Regions from separate parts of the Paenibacillus sp. FSL H8-0283 genome, predicted to be linked through region 1. Evidence: a T-box and tRNA genes for the amino acid it is inferred to sense, from the RefSeq annotation. Region 1 holds a T-box; the other regions hold tRNA genes.
What was found. The T-box of region 1 lies ahead of tyrS (tyrosine--tRNA ligase). A T-box ahead of a tRNA ligase gene usually reads a tRNA of that ligase, here a tRNA-Tyr.

Region 2: it has a tRNA-Tyr gene. The T-box ahead of tyrS (tyrosine--tRNA ligase) is inferred to sense a tRNA for this amino acid. The anticodon was not compared.
Region 3: it has a tRNA-Tyr gene. The T-box ahead of tyrS (tyrosine--tRNA ligase) is inferred to sense a tRNA for this amino acid. The anticodon was not compared.

Annotation. Positions count from the first base shown of each region.
Region 1 is NZ_CP150295.1:4,064,852-4,072,482, forward strand. It holds gene MHI52_RS18140 (carboxypeptidase M32) at 1-835, opposite strand, end outside; gene MHI52_RS18145 (carbonic anhydrase) at 1,185-1,760, shown strand; gene MHI52_RS18150 (PadR family transcriptional regulator) at 1,934-2,500, shown strand; gene MHI52_RS18155 (hypothetical protein) at 2,599-3,096, shown strand; gene MHI52_RS18160 (YxcD family protein) at 3,102-3,380, shown strand; gene tyrS (tyrosine--tRNA ligase) at 3,537-4,799, opposite strand; T-box leader at 4,916-5,143, opposite strand; gene MHI52_RS18170 (DUF4375 domain-containing protein) at 5,242-5,691, opposite strand; gene MHI52_RS18175 (Imm63 family immunity protein) at 5,712-6,155, opposite strand; gene MHI52_RS18180 (protein adenylyltransferase SelO) at 6,251-7,631, opposite strand, start outside.
Region 2 is NZ_CP150295.1:5,931,675-5,939,305, reverse strand. It holds rRNA gene MHI52_RS26295 (23S ribosomal RNA) at 1-1,900, shown strand, start outside; tRNA gene MHI52_RS26290 (tRNA-Asn) at 1,967-2,042, shown strand; tRNA gene MHI52_RS26285 (tRNA-Ser) at 2,046-2,137, shown strand; tRNA gene MHI52_RS26280 (tRNA-Glu) at 2,147-2,218, shown strand; tRNA gene MHI52_RS26275 (tRNA-Val) at 2,286-2,361, shown strand; tRNA gene MHI52_RS26270 (tRNA-Met) at 2,379-2,452, shown strand; tRNA gene MHI52_RS26265 (tRNA-Asp) at 2,480-2,557, shown strand; tRNA gene MHI52_RS26260 (tRNA-Phe) at 2,653-2,728, shown strand; tRNA gene MHI52_RS26255 (tRNA-Thr) at 2,748-2,823, shown strand; tRNA gene MHI52_RS26250 (tRNA-Tyr) at 2,833-2,918, shown strand; tRNA gene MHI52_RS26245 (tRNA-Trp) at 2,925-2,998, shown strand; tRNA gene MHI52_RS26240 (tRNA-His) at 3,028-3,100, shown strand; tRNA gene MHI52_RS26235 (tRNA-Gln) at 3,123-3,197, shown strand; tRNA gene MHI52_RS26230 (tRNA-Gly) at 3,202-3,276, shown strand; tRNA gene MHI52_RS26225 (tRNA-Cys) at 3,283-3,356, shown strand; tRNA gene MHI52_RS26220 (tRNA-Leu) at 3,363-3,441, shown strand; gene MHI52_RS26215 (methyltransferase domain-containing protein) at 3,625-4,551, shown strand; gene MHI52_RS26210 (helix-turn-helix domain-containing protein) at 4,782-7,175, opposite strand.
Region 3 is NZ_CP150295.1:318,157-325,787, reverse strand. It holds gene iolC (5-dehydro-2-deoxygluconokinase) at 1-1, opposite strand, end outside; gene iolE (myo-inosose-2 dehydratase) at 201-1,103, opposite strand; gene iolD (3D-(3,5/4)-trihydroxycyclohexane-1,2-dione acylhydrolase (decyclizing)) at 1,157-3,022, opposite strand; tRNA gene MHI52_RS01525 (tRNA-Gly) at 3,414-3,484, opposite strand; tRNA gene MHI52_RS01520 (tRNA-Pro) at 3,496-3,569, opposite strand; tRNA gene MHI52_RS01515 (tRNA-Leu) at 3,577-3,655, opposite strand; tRNA gene MHI52_RS01510 (tRNA-Arg) at 3,673-3,749, opposite strand; tRNA gene MHI52_RS01505 (tRNA-Gly) at 3,757-3,831, opposite strand; tRNA gene MHI52_RS01500 (tRNA-Leu) at 3,842-3,922, opposite strand; tRNA gene MHI52_RS01495 (tRNA-Lys) at 3,929-4,004, opposite strand; tRNA gene MHI52_RS01490 (tRNA-Tyr) at 4,015-4,100, opposite strand; tRNA gene MHI52_RS01485 (tRNA-Thr) at 4,110-4,185, opposite strand; tRNA gene MHI52_RS01480 (tRNA-Phe) at 4,206-4,281, opposite strand; tRNA gene MHI52_RS01475 (tRNA-Asp) at 4,299-4,376, opposite strand; tRNA gene MHI52_RS01470 (tRNA-Met) at 4,404-4,477, opposite strand; tRNA gene MHI52_RS01465 (tRNA-Val) at 4,495-4,570, opposite strand; tRNA gene MHI52_RS01460 (tRNA-Glu) at 4,577-4,648, opposite strand; tRNA gene MHI52_RS01455 (tRNA-Asn) at 4,653-4,728, opposite strand; tRNA gene MHI52_RS01450 (tRNA-Ala) at 4,730-4,805, opposite strand; tRNA gene MHI52_RS01445 (tRNA-Ile) at 4,840-4,913, opposite strand; rRNA gene rrf (5S ribosomal RNA) at 4,952-5,068, opposite strand; rRNA gene MHI52_RS01435 (23S ribosomal RNA) at 5,212-7,631, opposite strand, start outside.

The DNA of each region.
Region 1 (7,631 bases):
TTTGCTCGTACAGGGCATGTCCACCCTCATGCAGTGAACTGAATACTGCGCTTGCTACATCATCTTGCAGATAATGTGTTGTGATCCGCACATCACCCGGGTTAAGACCCGTTGCAAAAGGATGAACACTCTCGTCCAATCGTCCAGCTTCAAAGTCATAGCCCATTTGTTCCAGGATGAACAGACTGAATTTTTCCTGCTGTTTGGTGTCAAACAACTGATTCAGGAACTCTGTATTTGGCTTGTTTTCTGAAGCATTAATCTTCTCTTGTAGAGGCACCAAACGTGCTTTGAGGCGGGCGAACACAGCGTCCACTTTCTCAACCGTCAGATCTGGTTCATACATATCAAGCAGCGTATCATAACGTGTATCCTTCACACCCCAATAATCAATAAACTCCTGTTTGAGCTTAACGATATCTGTGAGATAAGGTGAGAATCCTGCAAAATCACTATTATGCTTGGCATCTTCCCATGCTGTTTCCGACTTGGCTGTTAGCACGGTATAAGCTTGTACTTTCTCAGGTGGTACGGATTGACTGCGATCATATTCTTTCTTGCAATCTTCAACCAGACGACGATCTATATCTTCGAGCTGTTCCAATACTGCTGGAGTCGTTAATGCATCCAGGTAAGTCTTCATGTCAGCCGAGGTTTGCAGCTTGAATGCTTCGGTGGACAACATACCCAGCGTCTCCGAACGAGTCGGAACGCCTTTTTTCGGCGCACCTGTGCGCAGATCCCAGTGAAGCAAACCAATGGCTTCATGATAGCTCTTAATTTTACGAGCCAGATTACGGAAGGATTCCAAATGTTCCTGTGTTTGTTTATCCATTGTTATCGTTCACCTCTTCAAAAAAAATGTTATACCCTATTGATGATACTTTTTGCATTGCGTATAATCAACTTTTAACAGATGAAAATTGCATTGTTCTCCTAAAGATACGTGTTCAAAAAGTCTGGTTTTCATTACCGCGAAGATAGAAATGGCGTTCAACTTCGATGCTGATGATGCCCTCAGGCATGATTTGTAATCAAAAGTGGACTTTTTGAACAACCTCTAAAGGGTTGGAGTAATTCCATCTGCTGACCGTGAAATACTATTAAAGCAAAGGCGTGTAGGACAAGCTGCATCATATGCAAGTGGCCGTGCTCGTCGTATTGGATAACAGGAGGCAATGGACATGAACAACATTCAAGAGATTTTGACTTACAACAAATCATTTGTCGAGACCAAAGAATACGAAAAGTATACGGCTGGCAAGTTTCCAACCAAAAAGATGGTTATCATCACTTGTATGGATACACGTTTGGTGGAATTGCTGCCCAAGGCTATGAACTTGAAAAACGGTGATGTGAAAATCATCAAAAACGCAGGCGCAATTATCTCTCAGCCTTTCGGGAGTGTAATGCGTAGTGTACTTGTCGCCATCTATGAACTGGGTGCAGATGAAGTCCTGGTAGTGGGGCATACGGAATGTGGTATGGCTTCCCTTCACGCTGAGACCATGATTGGACATATGGTTGAGCGTGGCGTATCGGAAGAAGTCATGACAACCCTGGAGAACTCTGGCATCCGTTTGCAAAAATGGTTGCGCGGGTTTGACAGCGTCGAAGAAGGGGTAAAACATACTGTGGAAGTGATCAAGAAGCATCCTTTACTTCCTCCCAATGTACCCGTCCACGGCATGGTTATCGATTCTGCCACAGGTGAGCTTGATCTTGTCGCTGAGGGGTATGGACAACAGGCATCTCTCTAAATGGTTTGGAGTGCGGACCTTATGGTTCGCACTTTTTTTGTCTAAATTAAGGCAGTTGCTCTGTCAGGTTGTCAAACCATACAGTTTCAGTGTACACTTTTTATGAAAGCGGTCAAAGAAAGTAAAAACGATTGTTCTCTCTGACCTAGCCCTAATATTAAGGAGACATGTGCATGAACATACTTTCCTACGGATTACTCGGGCTGCTTACCCGCGAGGAGTCATCGGGCTATGATCTGATGCTGAAAATCCAGCCACATTGGCAGGCGAAACACAGCCAGATCTATCCACTCCTGTCCAAGATGGAAAACGATGAGTTATTGGCCTCCCGCTGGGTACAACAGTCTGACAAACCGGACAAGAAAATGTACGCAGTTACGGAAAAAGGCATTGAAAAGCTCTTGGAATGGATGATTACTCCTGTTACCGCACCGGTTACACGCGATGAATTTAATTTGCGTATTTTGTGTGTTGGCATAGCGGAAGACGGAAGCATGAGACGCATTCTTAACGAGCGTAAAAGCTGGTTTATGGAACGCATACGTTATTTCGAGGATCTGAAGTCACGTATACCTCAGGATAATCTTCGTGTAGGCAACCGAGATTTTGGAAGCTACATCCTGGTACAAAAAGGGTTAATGCACGCACAAACAGGCCTGGAATGGTGTCATTGGGTTACCCAATTGCTTGATGGCCAAGCTGCAATTCAAGACCCAAGTCCAAGCGTTTCAGAAATTTAATAAAATTTGAAACGTTCCTGCAAGTTGACCGTATTACATGAGTAAGGCCCATTTTTGGGCGATTCAAACAAATTAAGCGGGGGGTTACGATCTTTACAATGAAGAAAAAATTCGGAGTTAAACATCTAATGATGGTATTTATGGCCTTTACATTATTGTTCGCAACAGTGGGAGTAACGAATCCGGATTCTGCAGATGCAAGACGTGGTGGCGGATTCAAATCCGGTACGAAAAGTTATAGCAATACACCTAAGAAATCCGACAGCAATGTAAGCAAATCGAATACGAATAACAATTCCAGCAATGGAGCAGCTACAACGAACCGTGGCGGATTCTTCGGCGGTGGCGGCGGATTCATGAAAGGCATGATGCTTGGTGGTCTTGCTGGTATGATGTTTGGCGGATTGTTCGGTGGCATGGGCGCTCTGGGTAACATCCTTGGATTGCTCGTGAACGTTGCAGCAATTATGTTGATTGTTATGCTGGCTATGGCACTCTTCAGAGCCATCTCCAATCGTCGCAAACCTGCAGCGGATGGTCGTTATGACCGTCGCAATGATCGTGATGATGACCGTAACAGAAACGGACGGTACTAATCTCTATGGTTCTGAGCATGGATGAAATTGTGAATGCAATCTGTATTCATATGGCAGAACGTAAGGGTGTACGTCCAACCGATGTGAATGTAGAACTGAGCTGGGAAGAAGATACAGGTTATTCCGCTGAAGTTTGGATCCAAGGACGCAGTCAATATCTGGTCGAGTCCAATATGATTGAAGCGATTCTTCGTTACCTGCACAGTGAATACAACATCCGGGCGTACCGTGAAAATGTGCGACTTGATCTGGATGAAGAAATCACAGCGATCGTTAATCAATAAGATAGGTCACTCACTGGCCTGATATACGAAAGACCGCCTCCCCTCTGTCGCCTGACAGAGATGGAAGGCGGTCTTTTTGTTTCTGTATTTGTAGCTCTATTTGTGCGTCTATTGTAGTCTCTATACGTCTCTGTGTTACGTTCTAATTCTTGGAAACTACGATTGAAGTTTAACCAGGCTGTAGTTCTTCTTACCTTTACGGATAATAATGAATTTACCGCCAATGGCATGCTCTGCCGACACTGTGAATTCAAGCTCCGTGATTTTCTCACCGTTCATGGAGATAGCGCCTTTAGTGACATCCTCACGCGCCTGGCGTTTGGATGGCTCCAACCCCAGATCTACGAGCCAGTCGACGATATTTTTCGCTTCCCCGTCCGTTTCGAATGTTGGCATTTCCTTGAAACCCTGCTCGATTTCATCTGCTGTCAGGGAACGGATATCACCACTGAACAGCGCCGCTGTAATACGTTTAGCCTGTTCGAGCATTTCTTCGCCGTGAACGAATTTTGTCATTTCTTCCGCGAGTGCTTTCTGTGCTTCACGTCTGTGCGGCTCTGTCTCTACCTTTTCAGCCAAAGCTTCGATTTGTTCTTTGCTGAGGAAAGTAAAGTATTTCAAGTATTTAATGACATCACGGTCATCTGTATTCGCCCAGAACTGGTAGAACTCAAATGGTGTTGTTTTGTTCGGGTCAAGCCAGATTGCGCCGCCAGCTGTTTTACCAAATTTCGTACCGTCAGATTTGAGCATGAGTGGAATGGTCAGACCGTACGCCTTCGCTTCAGATCCTTCTTTTTTACGAATCAGATCGAGACCACTTGTGATGTTACCCCATTGATCCGAACCACCGATTTGAAGCTGTACATCTTCGTTCTGGAACAGGTGCAGGTAGTCGAGTGATTGAAGGATCTGGTAGGAAAACTCGGTGAACGAGATTCCGCCTTCCAGTCTGCTCGCAACCACATCCTTAGCCAACATTGTGTTAAGGTTAAAGTTTTTGCCGTAGTCACGCAAGAATTCAATCACATTGATTTTGTGCGTCCAATCATAGTTGTTGACCATGCGAACCTGATTATCACCGTCTGTTACGAACAACTTCTTCATCTGCGCTGTCAGTGCATCCACATTCTCCTGCACTTGCTCCATCGTTTGCAAAGAACGTTCTGCCTGCCGACCACTTGGATCACCAATCGTACCTGTAGCTCCACCAATCAAAATAACCGGACGGTGTCCTGCCAGTTGAAAACGTTTCAGCATCATGAATGGAATGAGATGTCCGATATGCATGCTATCCCCCGTAGGGTCAACGCCGCAGTACAATGAGATTGATTTGGTTTCAGTCAACTCACGCAGTCCCTCTGCATCTGTCTGCTGGTTAATGGCGTCACGCCACTGTAGTTCATCAATAATATTCATGTGTATAACCCCTTTTCTATCCTCAAGATTCAGTCATGATCAACGTTAAATTACGAAACTACACGCTGGAACGGCTTTTTTGGACACAAAAAAATCGCCTCCTTGTCTTCATTAGACACAGGGACGATTATCATAACCGTGGTACCACCCAAATTGCATGGACAACACGTGACCTTAACACATTATCCATACCACTTTTGGCAATATATCGTTTGCCCATCCGCTTGGCATTACCCAAGTACTCCAGAGTGTAATTCGCAGCCCTTGTATGTATCAGGTTCCATCAACCCCTGACTTTCTGTAACAGGGACAAAGCCGCTACTGCGCTCTATCAACGTGATTCATGTATTCAATTTATAGCAAGTATAGCCGAACGTTTCAGTCATTGCAAGACCAAGTATTAATCTTCGAACAGAACAACGGATGCATAGTTGAAACCAGATTATATGATCATCATGTTCAATTTTCCGTGATAATAACCATAGGCTTTCTCCGCGATCTGATCCTCATTGTTCCAAAACTGCTGATCCAGCGCATCTAACTGCTGCTCTTGTGCCTTTGTCAGGAATTTAGGAATATCCCACAGTTCGGTAAGCCTTTCATCCTCTTTCAAGTGCTCAATGCAGCCGTATGCTGACGTTATAATCTCCACGACTTGAGTCGCATCAATGATATGTAATGCCCGCAACGCATAACGGTATACCTCTTCCCCCCAGTTACAGAAAAACTGTATAAAACCGCCGTTAAAGACATCCGCCTCTAACAGCCATAAAGCTGCAATGTCCTGCTCGTTCGAAGTCAACGATGCCCAGCCCTGTTCAGATTCATTCTTTTTTTCGACAAATAACACAGCATAGTCATACCATACGTCATTAATATCTTGCTCGCTCATGTAACACACCTCACTTTTCTTTATGCCATGCCCTCTAACTCCTGACGTTTACCCGTCTGATGCCAATGTAAATACGGATCACCGATCTGCTGGAAGGCTTCCAGGACACCCCTGTTCAGGTCCTTCATCACTTCATTTGTATAGTTCAAATGCGTCTCTTTATTATCCACGCCATGTCTTTCCAACAACCCTACATGCGTCGCGGTGAAAATAATATCTTCCAGCAACCAATAGATGACTTCATCCGGCTGTTTCACCCGTTTCTCCAATGAGACGAGACCACGTTCGTATATTCGAACGATATACGTATCTTTTCTACTCTCTACATAAGGCACCCCATCCCATTTAAAGGTCTCAAACAAGCGGTTAACATAGTTCTGCATCTGTTCCCTAGGGAAAGATGTACGCTCTAAAAGCTGTAAAAGGATGTCTGCCAATTGTTGTTTGCTTAACATGTTGTACATGAATGCACCTGCCTCTATAAAGTAACGTCGATGAAAGAATGAAAAATGAAAAAGCTGCCCAAGGCAGCCTCTTCATATTTATTACTACTGTTCAATCAGGTCCCACAAAAAGTCTGATACGAAGTATTACATTGTGCAGGTAGTTCGGCATATTCAGCCTGTTCAGGTGAGTGTGCAAACGGATCTGAAAGAACTGCCAAAAGCTTCTCCATCACGCTAAGGTCTCCGTGATTCTCCGCTTGCTCAAGGGCTTCCTCGACCCGATGATTTCGGGGAATGACCGCTGGATTCCTTGTTCTCATCAACTCCTGAGAGACTTTTTTCGCCCCTTGCTGTCTGTCCAATCTTGCTTGCCACCGCTCATGCCATTCAGCAAATTCTGGCGTGCCAAACAAAGCTGTCCCTTCCAACCTATCAAAGGTCAATGCCAGGAACGTATTGGTGTAATCTGCACTATGCTTCTCCATGAGTTCAAGAAGCTCCTTGATCAATGCTTCATCTTCGGACTCTTCATCCAACAAACCCAGTTTGGCACGCATTCCCTGGAGCCAATGATGATGGTACAATTCAGAAAATTGTGCGATAGCATCCTGAGCGAGTTGCACGGCCTGTTCTTCATCTTCATGCAACAACGGCAGAAGCGTCTCGGCAAAACGAGCCAAATTCCACCCGGCAATATACGGTTGATTACCATAAGCATAGCGACCTTGCCTGTCAATGGAGCTGAATACGGTCGAAGGATTGTAAGCATCCATAAAGGCACACGGACCATAATCGATGGTCTCACCACTGATCGCCATGTTATCCGTGTTCATCACGCCATGAATGAAACCAACACGTTGCCACTGGGCAACGAGTGCCGCCTGCCGTTTAATCACTTCCTGAAGGAGCAGAAGATAGCGATTCTCAGCTTGAGCAACATCAGGAAAATGTCGATGCAACGTATACTCAGCCAATGCCCGGAGATCGTCGATAGACCCCCATCTGGCTGCATACTGGAAGGTTGCTACACGGATATGACTGGAAGCCACCCGGGTTAAAATAGCACCCGGCCGCTCTGTTTCGCGGATAATGTTTTCTCCTGTTGATACCACAGCCAGACTGCGTGTCGTTGGAATCCCCAGTGCATACATCGCTTCACTAATAATATACTCTCGCAACATGGGCCCAACAGCAGCACGTCCATCTCCTCCACGAGAGTACGGTGTTCTCCCTGAACCTTTCAGCTGGATATCCACTCGCTCGCCCTGTGGCGTAATCTGTTCACCCAACAGCAAAGCTCGTCCATCTCCAAGCATGTTAAAATTGCCGAATTGATGTCCTGCATAGGCCTGAGCCAAAGGCTCGGCTCCTTCCGGGATCGAATTACCTGCAAAAATTTGCGCTCCTTCATCACTGTCAAGAGACTCCACATCCAGACCCAAGCTGGATGCAAGCAGTCTATTGAAAATAATCAGCTTTGGTGATTCAACAGGC
Region 2 (7,631 bases), 1.9 Mb from region 1:
AAACAGCCCAGACCATCAGCTAAGGTCCCCAAGTGTGTGTTAAGTGGGAAAGGATGTGGAGTTGCACAGACAACCAGGATGTTGGCTTAGAAGCAGCCATCATTGAAAGAGTGCGTAATAGCTCACTGGTCGAGTGACTCTGCGCCGAAAATGTAACGGGGCTAAACACACCACCGAAGCTATGGCTTGATGCTTTGCATCAGGGGTAGGGGAGCGTTGTATAAGGGTTGAAGGTGTACCGTAAGGAGCGCTGGACATTATACAAGTGAGAATGCCGGTATGAGTAACGAAAAGATCAGTGAGAATCTGATCCGCCGAAAGCCTAAGGGTTCCTGAGGAAGGCTCGTCCGCTCAGGGTAAGTCGGGACCTAAGGCGAGGCCGAAAGGCGTAGTCGAAGGACAACAGGTCGAAATTCCTGTACCACCGTAAGCCGTTATGAGCAATGGGGGGACGCAGTAGGGTAGTGACGCGGACTGATGGATGTCCGTCTAAGCAGTAAGGCTGATGTGTAGGCAAATCCGCACATTGTAAGGCTGAGCTGTGATGGGGAGCGAAAATTATAGTAGCGAAGGTCATGATCTCACACTGCCAAGAAAAGCCTCTAGCCAGGTGATGGTGCCCGTACCGCAAACCGACACAGGTAGGCGAGAAGAGTATTCTAAGGCGCGCGGAAGAACTCTCGTTAAGGAACTCGGCAAAATGACCCCGTAACTTCGGGAGAAGGGGTGCCCCGGTAGTGTGAATAGCACGAGGGGGCCGCAGTGAAAAGGCCCAAGCGACTGTTTAGCAAAAACACAGGTCTGTGCGAAGCCGTAAGGCGAAGTATACGGGCTGACGCCTGCCCGGTGCTGGAAGGTTAAGGGGAGTGGTTAGGAGCAATCCGAAGCTGTGAACCGAAGCCCCAGTAAACGGCGGCCGTAACTATAACGGTCCTAAGGTAGCGAAATTCCTTGTCAGGTAAATTCTGACCCGCACGAATGGCGTAACGACTTGGGCGCTGTCTCAACGAGAGATCCGGTGAAATTTTAATACCTGTGAAGATGCAGGTTACCCGCGACAAGACGGAAAGACCCCATGGAGCTTTACTGCAGCTTGATATTGAATTTGGGTACGATCTGTACAGGATAGGTGGGAGCCTTTGAAGTGTGAGCGCCAGCTTGCATGGAGGCAACGTTGGGATACCACCCTGATCGTATCTAGGTTCTAACCTGGTACCGTAATCCGGTGCGGGGACAGTGTCAGGTGGGCAGTTTGACTGGGGCGGTCGCCTCCTAAAGAGTAACGGAGGCGCCCAAAGGTTCCCTCAGAATGGTTGGAAATCATTCGAAGAGTGCAAAGGCATAAGGGAGCTTGACTGCGAGACCTACAAGTCGAGCAGGGACGAAAGTCGGGCTTAGTGATCCGGTGGTACCGCATGGAAGGGCCATCGCTCAACGGATAAAAGCTACCCTGGGGATAACAGGCTTATCTCCCCCAAGAGTCCACATCGACGGGGAGGTTTGGCACCTCGATGTCGGCTCATCGCATCCTGGGGCTGAAGTAGGTCCCAAGGGTTGGGCTGTTCGCCCATTAAAGCGGTACGCGAGCTGGGTTCAGAACGTCGTGAGACAGTTCGGTCCCTATCTGTCGTGGGCGTAGGAAATTTGAGAGGAGCTGTCCTTAGTACGAGAGGACCGGGATGGACGTACCGCTGGTGTACCAGTTGTTCCGCCAGGAGCACCGCTGGGTAGCTATGTACGGACGGGATAAACGCTGAAAGCATCTAAGCGTGAAGCCCCCCTCAAGATGAGATTTCCCAGTATGTAAGACCCCTTGAAGACGACGAGGTAGATAGGCTGGGGGTGGAAGTGCAGCAATGCATGGAGCTGACCAGTACTAATCGGTCGAGGGCTTATCCAATAGCAAGTTGTAATTCGCATGTTTCGTTTCGAATCTAGTTTTCAGAGAACGATCTCTGAAGCATATTCCCTGATAGCTCAGTTGGTAGAGCACTCGACTGTTAATCGAGTTGTCACAGGTTCGAGCCCTGTTCGGGGAGCCATATGGAGAGGTGTCCGAGCTGGCCGAAGGAGCACGATTGGAAATCGTGTAGGCGTCACAAGCGTCTCGAGGGTTCGAATCCCTCTCTCTCCGCCATAATATTAAGGCCCGTTGGTCAAGGGGTTAAGACACCTCCCTTTCACGGAGGTAACAGGGGTTCGAATCCCCTACGGGTCATAATAACTTCAAAAAAAGAAGTTGATTTTTACAACAAGATTATGGTATGATCATAAATGTGTTGTTCGGAGGCTTAGCTCAGCTGGGAGAGCATCTGCCTTACAAGCAGAGGGTCGGGGGTTCGATCCCCTCAGCCTCCACCATATAAACTTTATAACGACGCGGGGTGGAGCAGCCCGGTAGCTCGTCGGGCTCATAACCCGAAGGCCGCAGGTTCAAATCCTGCCCCCGCAATTATACTTTCCTTTGAGAAAGTGATCTGGAACCGTGGTGTAGTTGGCCTAACATGCCTGCCTGTCACGCAGGAGATCGCGGGTTCGAATCCCGTCGGTTCCGCCATTTAATCTTTACATGAGGCAAACTGTTCACTACATCTGCTGTATGGCACTGATGCCCTATATAAAGTGTAAGGAATTAAGATTAGACTTTATTATGGCTCGGTAGCTCAGTCGGTAGAGCAGAGGACTGAAAATCCTCGTGTCGGCGGTTCGATTCCGTCCCGAGCCACCATTTTTAAATAATTTAATAAGCCGGTGTAGCTCAACTGGTAGAGCAACTGACTTGTAATCAGTAGGTTGGGGGTTCAAGTCCTCTCGCCGGCACCATGTAATCCTGGAGGATTAGCGAAGTGGCCAAACGCATCAGACTGTAAATCTGCTCCCGTACGGGTTCGGTGGTTCGAATCCATCATCCTCCACCAGTTTTTAGGGGCATAGTTTAAAGGTAGAACAACGGTCTCCAAAACCGTTGGTGTGGGTTCAATTCCTGCTGCCCCTGCCAATTAACTTTTTAGAAATTAACCTTTTATGGCGGTCGTGGCGAAGTGGTTAACGCACCGGTTTGTGGATCCGGCATTCGGGGGTTCAATTCCCCTCGATCGCCCCTTTGTTTTTTCATTTTTTATTGGGGATTAGCCAAGCGGTAAGGCAACGGACTTTGACTCCGTCATGCATAGGTTCAAATCCTATATCCCCAGCCATTATGCGGACGTGGCTCAGCGGTAGAGCATCGCCTTGCCAAGGCGAGGGTCGCGGGTTCGATTCCCGTCGTCCGCTCCAAAATATGGCGCCATAGCCAAGTGGTAAGGCACAGCTCTGCAAAAGCTTTATCCCCAGTTCGAATCTGGGTGGCGCCTCCAGCATATGCCGGCGTGGCGGAATGGCAGACGCGCTCGACTCAAAATCGAGTGGGAAACCGTGGAGGTTCGAGTCCTCTCGCCGGTATATTGAATAGCCCTACATGTTGCTTATGCAATGTGTAGGGCTATTTTTATTTTATATGAAACGATTTATGTGCAGTAAGAAAATCTAGAGTAAGAGAAGATGGACGTTAATAAAGATTGACGTATGATTATATTGAGTATATTGTAGATAAGTAAAGTCTTTAATATGGAGGAGTGAAGTAGAGTGACTAATGGAAAAAATGTATCGGATACCGATCTGTTATTTGATCTTTCTGTATGGGAAGAGGCATGGAAGAATCGTCCGAGAAGTTCAAAATATAAGAAGAAAAGCGCCCCCTTTAATATAGAAGAAGCTTTTGAGCGATGGGCCAGGGATTATCATGCACAGTCGTTCACTGAAGAAGGAAAGCAGCGTTCTGAACGCATTATGGGCTGGATTGAAAACCAGGGTGTGGAATTCTCAGGATTATCCATATTGGACATTGGAGCGGCCTCAGGCATATTTACCATTCCTTTTGCGGAAAAGGGGGCAAGTGTGACGGCAGTTGAGCCTTCTGAGTTGCTTGTCTCCCTTATGAAAGAGACGATACCTCCAGCTCTGGAATCCAAAATCGAAATCGTAAACGAACGATATGAGGAAATCTCTATTCAGGATAAAGGCTGGGAGAAGAAATATGACTTTGCATTTGCATCCATGTGTCCGGCGATGTCGGATTGGGAAACGATTGAGCAGGCGATCAATTGTGCCCGGAAGTATGTGTATATAAGTACTATGGCGGGACAGAAGGAACACACACTAATGGATGAACTTAAGGATGTACTGGGTGTAACTTCTTCACACAAGGTCGATGATATGGGGTATATCCAACAGTTGCTGTATTTGAAGGGTTATTCTTATACGATGATCATTACGAGAGAAGTTAACTCATTTGAAGTACCGGTGGAAGAGATTATCGAGAAGCTGCCAGAATGGCTTAATACGTATGAGTTACCATCGGATGAAGATTCCCTCAGATTGGCTGAGGATTACATTAGCGATACGTACAAGGATAGTACTGTGACCTTCTCACGTGGAGGAAGATTTGGTAAAATTCTAATTCAACTTGAACAGCCCAATATGAAAACAGTTCGCACTAAGGATAAGCGATAAATCGCATAAGCGTGGCACGTGTAATGATAATCAGGAATTGAGACTGAGACAATGTAGTCTAACGTCTAAGATGGCACTAGGAAGCATCACAACGCTGTGCCAAAAGATGAACGGTTGAAACATATGAAGTTAAGATTGCAGAAGTGAAGGTGTAAGTGAAGGGAGCAGGTTATGTGCTCCCTCTTTTTTGAAGCCACTAATTCATCAACCGCTTTGAACCAGACCCTCGTTTATTTAGAGATGTTCGACACTTCTGCTTTCTGCTTACGCTCCCGATACTGGCCGGGGGTGATTCCTTCCCATTTACGGAATGATCGGATAAAGTTTTGCGGATTATTGTACCGAAGTCGTGCTGCGATATCTTTAACGGTTAGATCACTTTCGTCCAGCCATTTTTTAGCGATGTTAAATCGGTACTTGGTCAGATATTCACTAAATGCACAGCCTGTCTCTTTGCGGAAAACACTACTTAAGTAGTTGGCATTGTAGTGAAGCTTAACAGCACATTCCTCAAGCGTCAGATCCTTATCATAATCTTGATGAATCATGGCAATCATTTTCTCAGATATATGCTGATACTGGGCGTACTGTCTCGCTTTAAAAACCTGGATGACGGGCAAGATGACTTGATATTTAAACCAATCCTCAACTTCAGCAGCGTACTGCAAACTATGAAGTTCATGAAACATCGAACCACGACCTTGGGAGATCTGTCCGAGTCGTATGCCGGATTCCTGAGTCATTTGCAAAATATGCGTGAGTAGCCTCGTAAGAGCCACCTCATACTCCTCCGGTGTAACCTCCATACCAAAGATCACTTCAAGCAGTTGTTTCAGAAGAGCAGATGCCTGGACTTCGTCCGCATTTTGAATAGCTTGGATCAACGAATATTCCAATGATTCCGGGTAGGTCATGGACCAAGTGGGAGCGTAATGATCTATGTTCTCATATTGAAAAATAATGCCTGTTCCCAGCTTCATCCGATGCCTTAGTGCTTCCATGGCTTCTGTGTAAGCTTGAGAGATGTGATATAGAGAGCTGTGCGGCTGGCTGAATCCTATACTGACTTGAAGAGCTAGAATCTTATCCATCTGTTGTTGTAACTGGTCTGTTAATACATATAGCTGCTGTGAAAAAATAAACTGATCCTGTTCAACGCTCCCAATCACCGTGACTACCGTATGTTCCAGCACAATGGGAAGCAATTGTTGGTTATGCACAACGGTTTCCTCCAATATATTTTGAATAGCGAATAATAAGAGATCACGATCACTAGTTCTATATTTTGTATGATTAACAAGATCGGCCTGTAGTGTAATAACAGCAATTTGTTGCCATTCCCGAACCTGATGCGTGTAGCCATATTCATTCAGGGCGTCATGAAGAGTATGAACAGGGATCTTACCCTGGAACAGATTCATCATAAAATGATTGCGAATCTGCAATAGATGCACATTAAGTGTGTTCTCTAATTGGGAGCGAGAGGCAGATAATTGTGAGACCCCTGCTCTGATCTGTTCGAACTCATCAGAAAATGGTGGTGATTGCTGAGCTACCGTGTTTCCTTCTTTGGACAGGTGGTTGTCACCAAGTTGGGTTAAAAGTTTACGAATCGGGACATGCATTCGCTTGGAGCCGAGCCAGGCGAGTAATAATGAAAGTAAAAGTAAGAAGATACTGATATACAAGGTGTGTAATCCGATATCGATATATTCTTGTGTCAGAATATTGGTAGGTGAGATTAGCACATAAGTCCATCCCTTTAAGGTAGAAGGGCTATACGTCAGGGAATAATGTGTATCGGCGATCTTAACTTCCCGTTTTTCAAAGCCTGTTGAAAATGTGATGGGTGATAGTTTGGTTATGTTGGCTTCCGTATCCCGATCCTGTAATCCAATGGCAGACAACGGTTGTCCAATGTATACGGGATCGGGATGCACCAAGATACGTTGTTCCCGATTCAAAATGATCAGTCCAGAGGCAGCATTGCCTAGGGAGGCTTCTCCTAGTGTATTTTGCAAAGAGCATGCAGGAATTCCGGCAATCAAGGCAGCATCGGATGACGTATTCAGATTCGGAATAGATCTCGCAAGGGCAATATGATAGATACAGCCTGTACCGGGTGAGCGCTCATCATTACTGAACACCGATGAAGGGGAGAGCTGCCATCCAGAGGTTAACGTATCCGATATCAATTCCTTCATGGGAAGAGCCAGTGGAAAATCCGTATTACGATATAATCCGGCATGATCAATAAGCCAATTCTGAGATTGATTCACCAGAGTAATATCCAGCAAAGGTTCCCATGACCTCATATTCTGAAATTCGCTCTGTAGTTTGTCGGCAAGCAAAGGCCCTTTCCCTTCTAGTGAAGAAGAAGCAGACAGGGAGCGGAGGGTTACTGGAGAGCGAACGGCCTGATCAAGCATATAACTAACTGTAGCGAGTTTGTGTTCTACGTTGGATTGCATTTGTTCCAGCAACTGTCTGTTAGCCTGCGTACGATGCAGCTCTGTTTGGTTTGATGAATAGATAAATGCGGCAATTCCCGTTAACAAAATGGGCAGGGTGCTTAACAGGATTCCGAAGATGATCATTTTATGGAGATAGCTGATTGGTCGCACAGTTTCAGTTCCACCCCTGACATTAGAAATAGTAACACTTTCTATTTTAGTAAACGCTTACATATAGAACAATCTAAATTTTGTTTATTTGGATAAATAAGTAATTTTACAAGAGAGTATAGAAGTAGAGATAAGGGATTGCTGATAGATGATTTTGCAGAAAAGGTTAGAGAAACGGCTTGGAATGACTATCCAATACGGAATCATGAGAAACGAAATTGCAGTGTGAACGTAAATAGAGACATGGACAACATTCTCTCTACAGGTCGACATCTGCTAAAGGGTAGCCTGAATACGGGTAATAGAAGGTATCTGGAGTGCTATTCAGCTTAGGTGGAACGTTGGTCTTATATAGGGACAGACAAAGGTCCAACTAGATCCCCGACCTGAGTCTAGGATGAAAAACCGTCCACGGTCTGTTTTGAAAAGTCGCGGAATCCCCTAGAATAAGGACAT
Region 3 (7,631 bases), 3.3 Mb from region 1:
TTGCATGTGAGCCCCTTTCTGTAGTGGGATTTTCCATGTTGTATATCGATATCTAGACTAGTTACTCATTCCATCGTAAGAACTCGTAAACGGCTAGAGTAAGTCAGTTTTATTTTCCAATCGTAACTTTATACTCTTGCTGGCCTTCTTCCTTTTTCACTTCATAGGTGCAGCATCTGACCGCTGCAATGCTGAACGAATCAGCTGTGTTGGTATAACGACTCCATATAGTTCAGGGAGCGTTTGGCATACTCATACGGGTTATGAATCGCAGGGTCCTGCTCTCCTTCAAGCATCGCCCAGCCATCGTACCCTCGTGTGATCAGTTCTTGCAGAATTGGTGCAAAATCAATGCATCCATCGCCTGGTACAGTGAACACTCCTCTACGAATACAGCCGACAAAGTCAGATTGCTCCGCGCGTGCTTCATCCAGCACATGCGGGCGGATATCTTTCAGATGGATATAGGCGATCCGATCATAATGTTTGCGTAGCAGTTCAAGTGGATCGGCTCCGCCATAATAGGCATGACCAGTATCATAGAGCAGGTACACGAGAGAAGGGTCTGTCAGCTCCATCAATCGATCAATCTCATCCGGTTGCTCTACCACTGTGCCTCCATGATGATGGTACGTAAGCTTCAACCCATGTTCGCGAGCAATAGCACCTGCTTCGTTCAACCCTTCAGCAAGAATATGCCATTCAGATTCGCTGAGTCTGAGCACTTCTTTTTCATTCGGAGTTCGTCTTGGATCAAAATGAAGTGACCCGCCTACCTCCGCCGTACTGATTACCTTACTGCCCATGGATTGCAGAAACTCCGCATGTCTGCGATAACTGTCCAGCTCCGACTGACGATATGCCGGATCGGAGAAAAGTACGGATTTCCACTGGGAGACCAGCTTGATATTCCTTTTGCTCAATTCCTCACGCAATATAGCAGGATCGGTAGGATATTTACGTCCCATCTCTGTACCCGTCAGCCCAAGACGCTGAATGTCATCCAGAATCTGTGCACACGTTGTCGCATCACCATGCTCCTTCACATCTTCACCGACCCAATTGATCGGATGAATCCCCAGCTGGAATGGCAGCTTGCTCATTGCCCCACGTCTCCTTTGTCGTTCAACATTGTGGTTCACTATATTAAACCGGATTAAATCGGTCTTGCTTTGGCACGGTTGGCTTGCATGGTGTGATGAGCATGAACTACCTTTTCTTCGGCAGATACCTCAGGTACACCCACATTCCACCATGACTCGTATCCACCTGCGTTGGTTCCAGGCACGACCGGAATCTCAATCAACGTACTCACTGTTTCGTTCTTCGCATCTCGGAGTGCTTGTTCCAGCTGTTCTGCTGTCTCCGCTCTATAGGATTTGGCTCCCATGCTTCGGGCGTGTGCAGCAAAGTCCATTGGCATGTAATCCCCGGTCAATCGTCCACTCTCGGATTCCCGATAACGGAACTCATTGCCAAACCCGTCACTACCATGTTCCCGCTGCAAATTATGAATACATTGGAATCCATTGTTGTTGAATAATAAAATAGTCATCTTCTTCTGTTCCTGCAAACTGGTCACAAACTCCGAATGCAGCATCAGATAACTGCCATCACCGACCATCGCGTACACTTCACGATCCGGCTCGGCAAGTGCTGCTCCGAACGCTCCACTTACCTCGTACCCCATACAGGAGAACCCATACTCCATGTGATACGTCTTTGGTTCAGACGCACGCCACAGACGATGCAGATCGCCTGGCAGACTGCCCGCCGCACACACAATAACGGAAGATGGATCAATGGTCCGGTTAACGATGCCAACTGCTGTAGTCTGTGCCAGCCCTGCTTCATGTTGAGCTGCATACAGCCGATCCACTTCTGCATTCCATTCAGCGCGGAGATCAGCGATTTCGGATGCGCCATATGCACATCGATATTGTCTTTCCTGCAATTCCTTTTGCAAAGCCTGCAATCCTTCGCGTGCATCTGCCAGAATGGCTTCCCCGCCTAACTTGGCGGCATCCATGCCGTTCAGGTTAATGTTGATGAATGAAGCTTCCGGATGTTGAAAAGCAGAGCGGGACGCCGTCGTAAAATCCGAGAACCGCGTACCGACGCCGATCACAACGTCTGCTTCTCTCGCCAGCCTATTGGCTGCTAGAGAACCTGTAACCCCGATGGCCCCCACATTTAGTGGGTGGTCCCAAGAAACTGCGCTCTTGCCCGCCTGCGTCTCGGCGATCGGAATACCAAATGCCTCGGCGAATTCCACGAGCTGGGCGGATGCCTCAGAATACAACACACCGCCGCCTGCAACGAGCAACGGTTTCCTGCCTCGGGCAATCTGCTCCGTTGCCCGCTCAATCGCTGCCTGTACCGGGGGACGACGATCCAGATAATGTACTTTGCGGGCAAAGAACGATTCTGGATAATCGTATGCCTCTGCCTGCACATCCTGCGGCAATGCGAGCGTTACTGCTCCTGTCTCTGCTGGATCGGTTAGCACACGCATGGCCTGTGTAACAGCAATCATCAACTGTTCAGGACGAACGATGCGATCCCAGTATTTACTGACGGCTTTGAATGGATCAGTGGCTGAGATTGTATAATCACTGCTCACTTCCAACTGCTGAAGTACCGGGTCCGGTTCCCGTGTAGCAAAGTTGTCTCCAGGAAGCAATAAAACCGGAATTCGGTTCACTGTTGCAGTAGCTGCCGCCGTAATCATATTCAAAGCACCAGGTCCAATGGATGTAGTACATGCATAGATCTGTCTACGGTTCTTCTGCTTGGCATAAGCCGCTGCCGTATGCACCATGCCTTGTTCGTTCTTGCCTTGCATATACGTCAGGCTTCCCGGACTGCGCTCCAGCGCTTCTCCAATGCCTGTTACATTGCCATGTCCAAAAATACCGATGATTCCCTTCACAAACTTGGTTTCCACCCCGTCAACCGAGATATATTGCTGATCCAGGTATCGAAGCAGTGCCTGAGCCATCGTTAGTCGAATTGTATTCATGAATTGATCGCCGTCCTTTCCTTTACGGGTTAAGCGCTTAATCTACGTTAAGTTTAAGCGCCTTACCCCTAAAGGTTAAGCGCTTAATTGATATGGTATTACAGGTTAATGATTTACGCAAGCTATTTTTGTAAGCGTTTTTATAAATTGTGATAAAGAAAAGATATTCTTGTGTTCGAACATGTGTTAGACCTTCTCTATTCGTACACTTAAAAAATGACTAAGAACAGACTTAAAAAAGGGGGAAATATATCGTGAGGATGGGATACATGTTGGTACATGCTAATCAGCCATATAGTCCGTGATCTTTGCATACAATTATGATCAATATGCCTGTGAATGCAAAAAAAGAAAGAGACGGTGAGTACCATCTCTTTCTTTTCAATATTTAAGCGGGTGATGGGAATCGAACCCACGCTATTAGCTTGGAAGGCTAAAGTTCTACCATTGAACTACACCCGCATAACAAACAATCGGGATGACACGATTTGAACATGCGACCCCCTGGTCCCAAACCAGGTGCTCTACCAAGCTGAGCTACATCCCGTTATCTATACCGGCGAGAGGACTCGAACCTCCACGGTTTCCCACTCGATTTTGAGTCGAGCGCGTCTGCCATTCCGCCACGCCGGCAAAATATGAAGTTATAATGGCGCGCCCTGAGAGATTCGAACTCCCGGCCTTTTGATTCGTAGTCAAACGCTCTATCCAGCTGAGCTAAGGGCGCAAAATATTGGAGCGGAAGACGGGAATCGAACCCGCGACCCTCGCCTTGGCAAGGCGATGCTCTACCGCTGAGCCACTTCCGCAAATAAAGGATGCGCGTGGAGGGACTTGAACCCCCACGTCAAAGACGCTAGATCCTAAGTCTAGTGCGTCTGCCAATTCCGCCACACGCGCATATAATGGTGAGTCATGAAGGGCTCGAACCTTCGACACCCTGATTAAAAGTCAGGTGCTCTACCAACTGAGCTAATGACTCATAGAAAAACTGGTGGAGGATGATGGATTCGAACCACCGAACCCGTACGGGAGCAGATTTACAGTCTGATGCGTTTGGCCGCTTCGCTAATCCTCCAGGATTACATGGTGCCGGCGAGAGGACTTGAACCCCCAACCTACTGATTACAAGTCAGTTGCTCTACCAGTTGAGCTACACCGGCGTATTACATGGTGTTATAAATGGTGGCTCGGGACGGAATCGAACCGCCGACACGAGGATTTTCAGTCCTCTGCTCTACCGACTGAGCTACCGAGCCTTACTACATTAAAAAAATGGCGGAACCGACGGGATTCGAACCCGCGATCTCCTGCGTGACAGGCAGGCATGTTAGGCCAACTACACCACGGTTCCAGATCACTTTCTCAAAGGAAAGTATAATTGCGGGGGCAGGATTTGAACCTGCGGCCTTCGGGTTATGAGCCCGACGAGCTACCGGGCTGCTCCACCCCGCGTCGTTATAAAGTTTATATGGTGGAGGCTGAGGGGATCGAACCCCCGACCCTCTGCTTGTAAGGCAGATGCTCTCCCAGCTGAGCTAAGCCTCCATAATATGACCCGTAGGGGATTCGAACCCCTGTTACCTCCGTGAAAGGGAGGTGTCTTAACCCCTTGACCAACGGGCCTTACTGGCTCCCCGAACAGGGCTCGAACCTGTGACAACTCGATTAACAGTCGAGTGCTCTACCAACTGAGCTATCAGGGAATGGTGGAGCCAAGCGGGATCGAACCGCTGACCTCCTGCTTGCAAGGCAGGCGCTCTCCCAGCTGAGCTATGGCCCCATACTCTGGTGTATTTCTTGTTGTGGTCTTGCTATGGGCCCTGGTGGACTCGAACCACCGGCCTCACCCTTATCAGAGGTGCGCTCTAACCAACTGAGCTAAGGGCCCTTATCAATTTTCGAAAAAAAATACCCCAATGGGGTTTCGCTTGGCGGCGTCCTACTCTCCCAGGACCCTGCGGTCCAAGTACCATCGGCGCTAGAGGGCTTAACGGTCGTGTTCGGGATGGGTACGTGTGGAACCCCTCCGCCATCGCCACCAAACGCGATTTGTCGAAGCATAGCTTCTTAAAATCAGATATGGAACTGAAAATCATACACACGTTATGTGATGTACCAATTTTCATTTCAGAGATCATTCTCTGAAAACTAGATTCGAAACGAAACATGCGAATTAGAACTTGCTATTGGATAAGCCCTCGACCGATTAGTACTGGTCAGCTCCATGCATTGCTGCACTTCCACCCCCAGCCTATCTACCTCGTCGTCTTCAAGGGGTCTTACATACTGGGAAATCTCATCTTGAGGGGGGCTTCACGCTTAGATGCTTTCAGCGTTTATCCCGTCCGTACATAGCTACCCAGCGGTGCTCCTGGCGGAACAACTGGTACACCAGCGGTACGTCCATCCCGGTCCTCTCGTACTAAGGACAGCTCCTCTCAAATTTCCTACGCCCACGACAGATAGGGACCGAACTGTCTCACGACGTTCTGAACCCAGCTCGCGTACCGCTTTAATGGGCGAACAGCCCAACCCTTGGGACCTACTTCAGCCCCAGGATGCGATGAGCCGACATCGAGGTGCCAAACCTCCCCGTCGATGTGGACTCTTGGGGGAGATAAGCCTGTTATCCCCAGGGTAGCTTTTATCCGTTGAGCGATGGCCCTTCCATGCGGTACCACCGGATCACTAAGCCCGACTTTCGTCCCTGCTCGACTTGTAGGTCTCGCAGTCAAGCTCCCTTATGCCTTTGCACTCTTCGAATGATTTCCAACCATTCTGAGGGAACCTTTGGGCGCCTCCGTTACTCTTTAGGAGGCGACCGCCCCAGTCAAACTGCCCACCTGACACTGTCCCCGCACCGGATTACGGTACCAGGTTAGAACCTAGATACGATCAGGGTGGTATCCCAACGTTGCCTCCACGCAAGCTGGCGCTCACGTTTCAAAGGCTCCCACCTATCCTGTACAGATCGTACCCAAATTCAATATCAAGCTGCAGTAAAGCTCCATGGGGTCTTTCCGTCTTGTCGCGGGTAACCTGCATCTTCACAGGTATTAAAATTTCACCGGATCTCTCGTTGAGACAGCGCCCAAGTCGTTACGCCATTCGTGCGGGTCAGAATTTACCTGACAAGGAATTTCGCTACCTTAGGACCGTTATAGTTACGGCCGCCGTTTACTGGGGCTTCGGTTCACAGCTTCGGATTGCTCCTAACCACTCCCCTTAACCTTCCAGCACCGGGCAGGCGTCAGCCCGTATACTTCGCCTTACGGCTTCGCACAGACCTGTGTTTTTGCTAAACAGTCGCTTGGGCCTTTTCACTGCGGCCCCCTCGTGCTATTCACACTACCGGGGCACCCCTTCTCCCGAAGTTACGGGGTCATTTTGCCGAGTTCCTTAACGAGAGTTCTTCCGCGCGCCTTAGAATACTCTTCTCGCCTACCTGTGTCGGTTTGCGGTACGGGCACCATCACCTGGCTAGAGGCTTTTCTTGGCAGTGTGAGATCATGACCTTCGCTACTATAATTTTCGCTCCCCATCACAGCTCAGCCTTACAATGTGCGGATTTGCCTACACATCAGCCTTACTGCTTAGACGGACATCCATCAGTCCGCGTCACTACCCTACTGCGTCCCCCCATTGCTCATAACGGCTTACGGTGGTACAGGAATTTCGACCTGTTGTCCTTCGACTACGCCTTTCGGCCTCGCCTTAGGTCCCGACTTACCCTGAGCGGACGAGCCTTCCTCAGGAACCCTTAGGCTTTCGGCGGATCAGATTCTCACTGATCTTTTCGTTACTCATACCGGCATTCTCACTTGTATAATGTCCAGCGCTCCTTACGGTACACCTTCAACCCTTATACAACGCTCCCCTACCCCTGATGCAAAGCATCAAGCCATAGCTTCGGTGGTGTGTTTAGCCCCGTTACATTTTCGGCGCAGAGTCACTCGACCAGTGAGCTATTACGCACTCTTTCAATGGTGGCTGCTTCTAAGCCAACATCCTGGTTGTCTGTGCAACTCCACATCCTTTCCCACTTAACACACACTTGGGGACCTTAGCTGATGGTCTGGGCTGTTTCCCTTTTGACAATGGATCTTAGCACTCACTGTCTGACTCCCGGAAGTAAGTCTATGGCATTCGGAGTTTGACTGAGCTTGGTAACCCTTGCGGGCCCCGCACCCAATCAGTGCTCTACCTCCACGACTCTGTTTTCCGAGGCTAGCCCTAAAGCTATTTCGGGGAGAACCAGCTATCTCCGAGTTCGATTGGAATTTCTCCGCTACCCCCACCTCATCCCCGCATTTTTCAACATGCGTGGGTTCGGGCCTCCAGTGCGTGTTACCGCACCTTCACCCTGGACAGGGGTAGATCACCCGGTTTCGGGTCTACGTCCACGTACTAATTCGCCCTATTCAGACTCGCTTTCGCTGCGGCTCCGGCTCTTCACCTTAACCTTGCACGGGAACGTAACTCGCCGGTTCATTCTACAAAAGGCACGCCATCACCCCTAAAACGGGCTCTGACTTTTTGTAAGCACACGGTTTCAGGTTCTATTTCACTCCCCTTCCGGGGTGCTTTTCACCTTTCCCTCACGGTA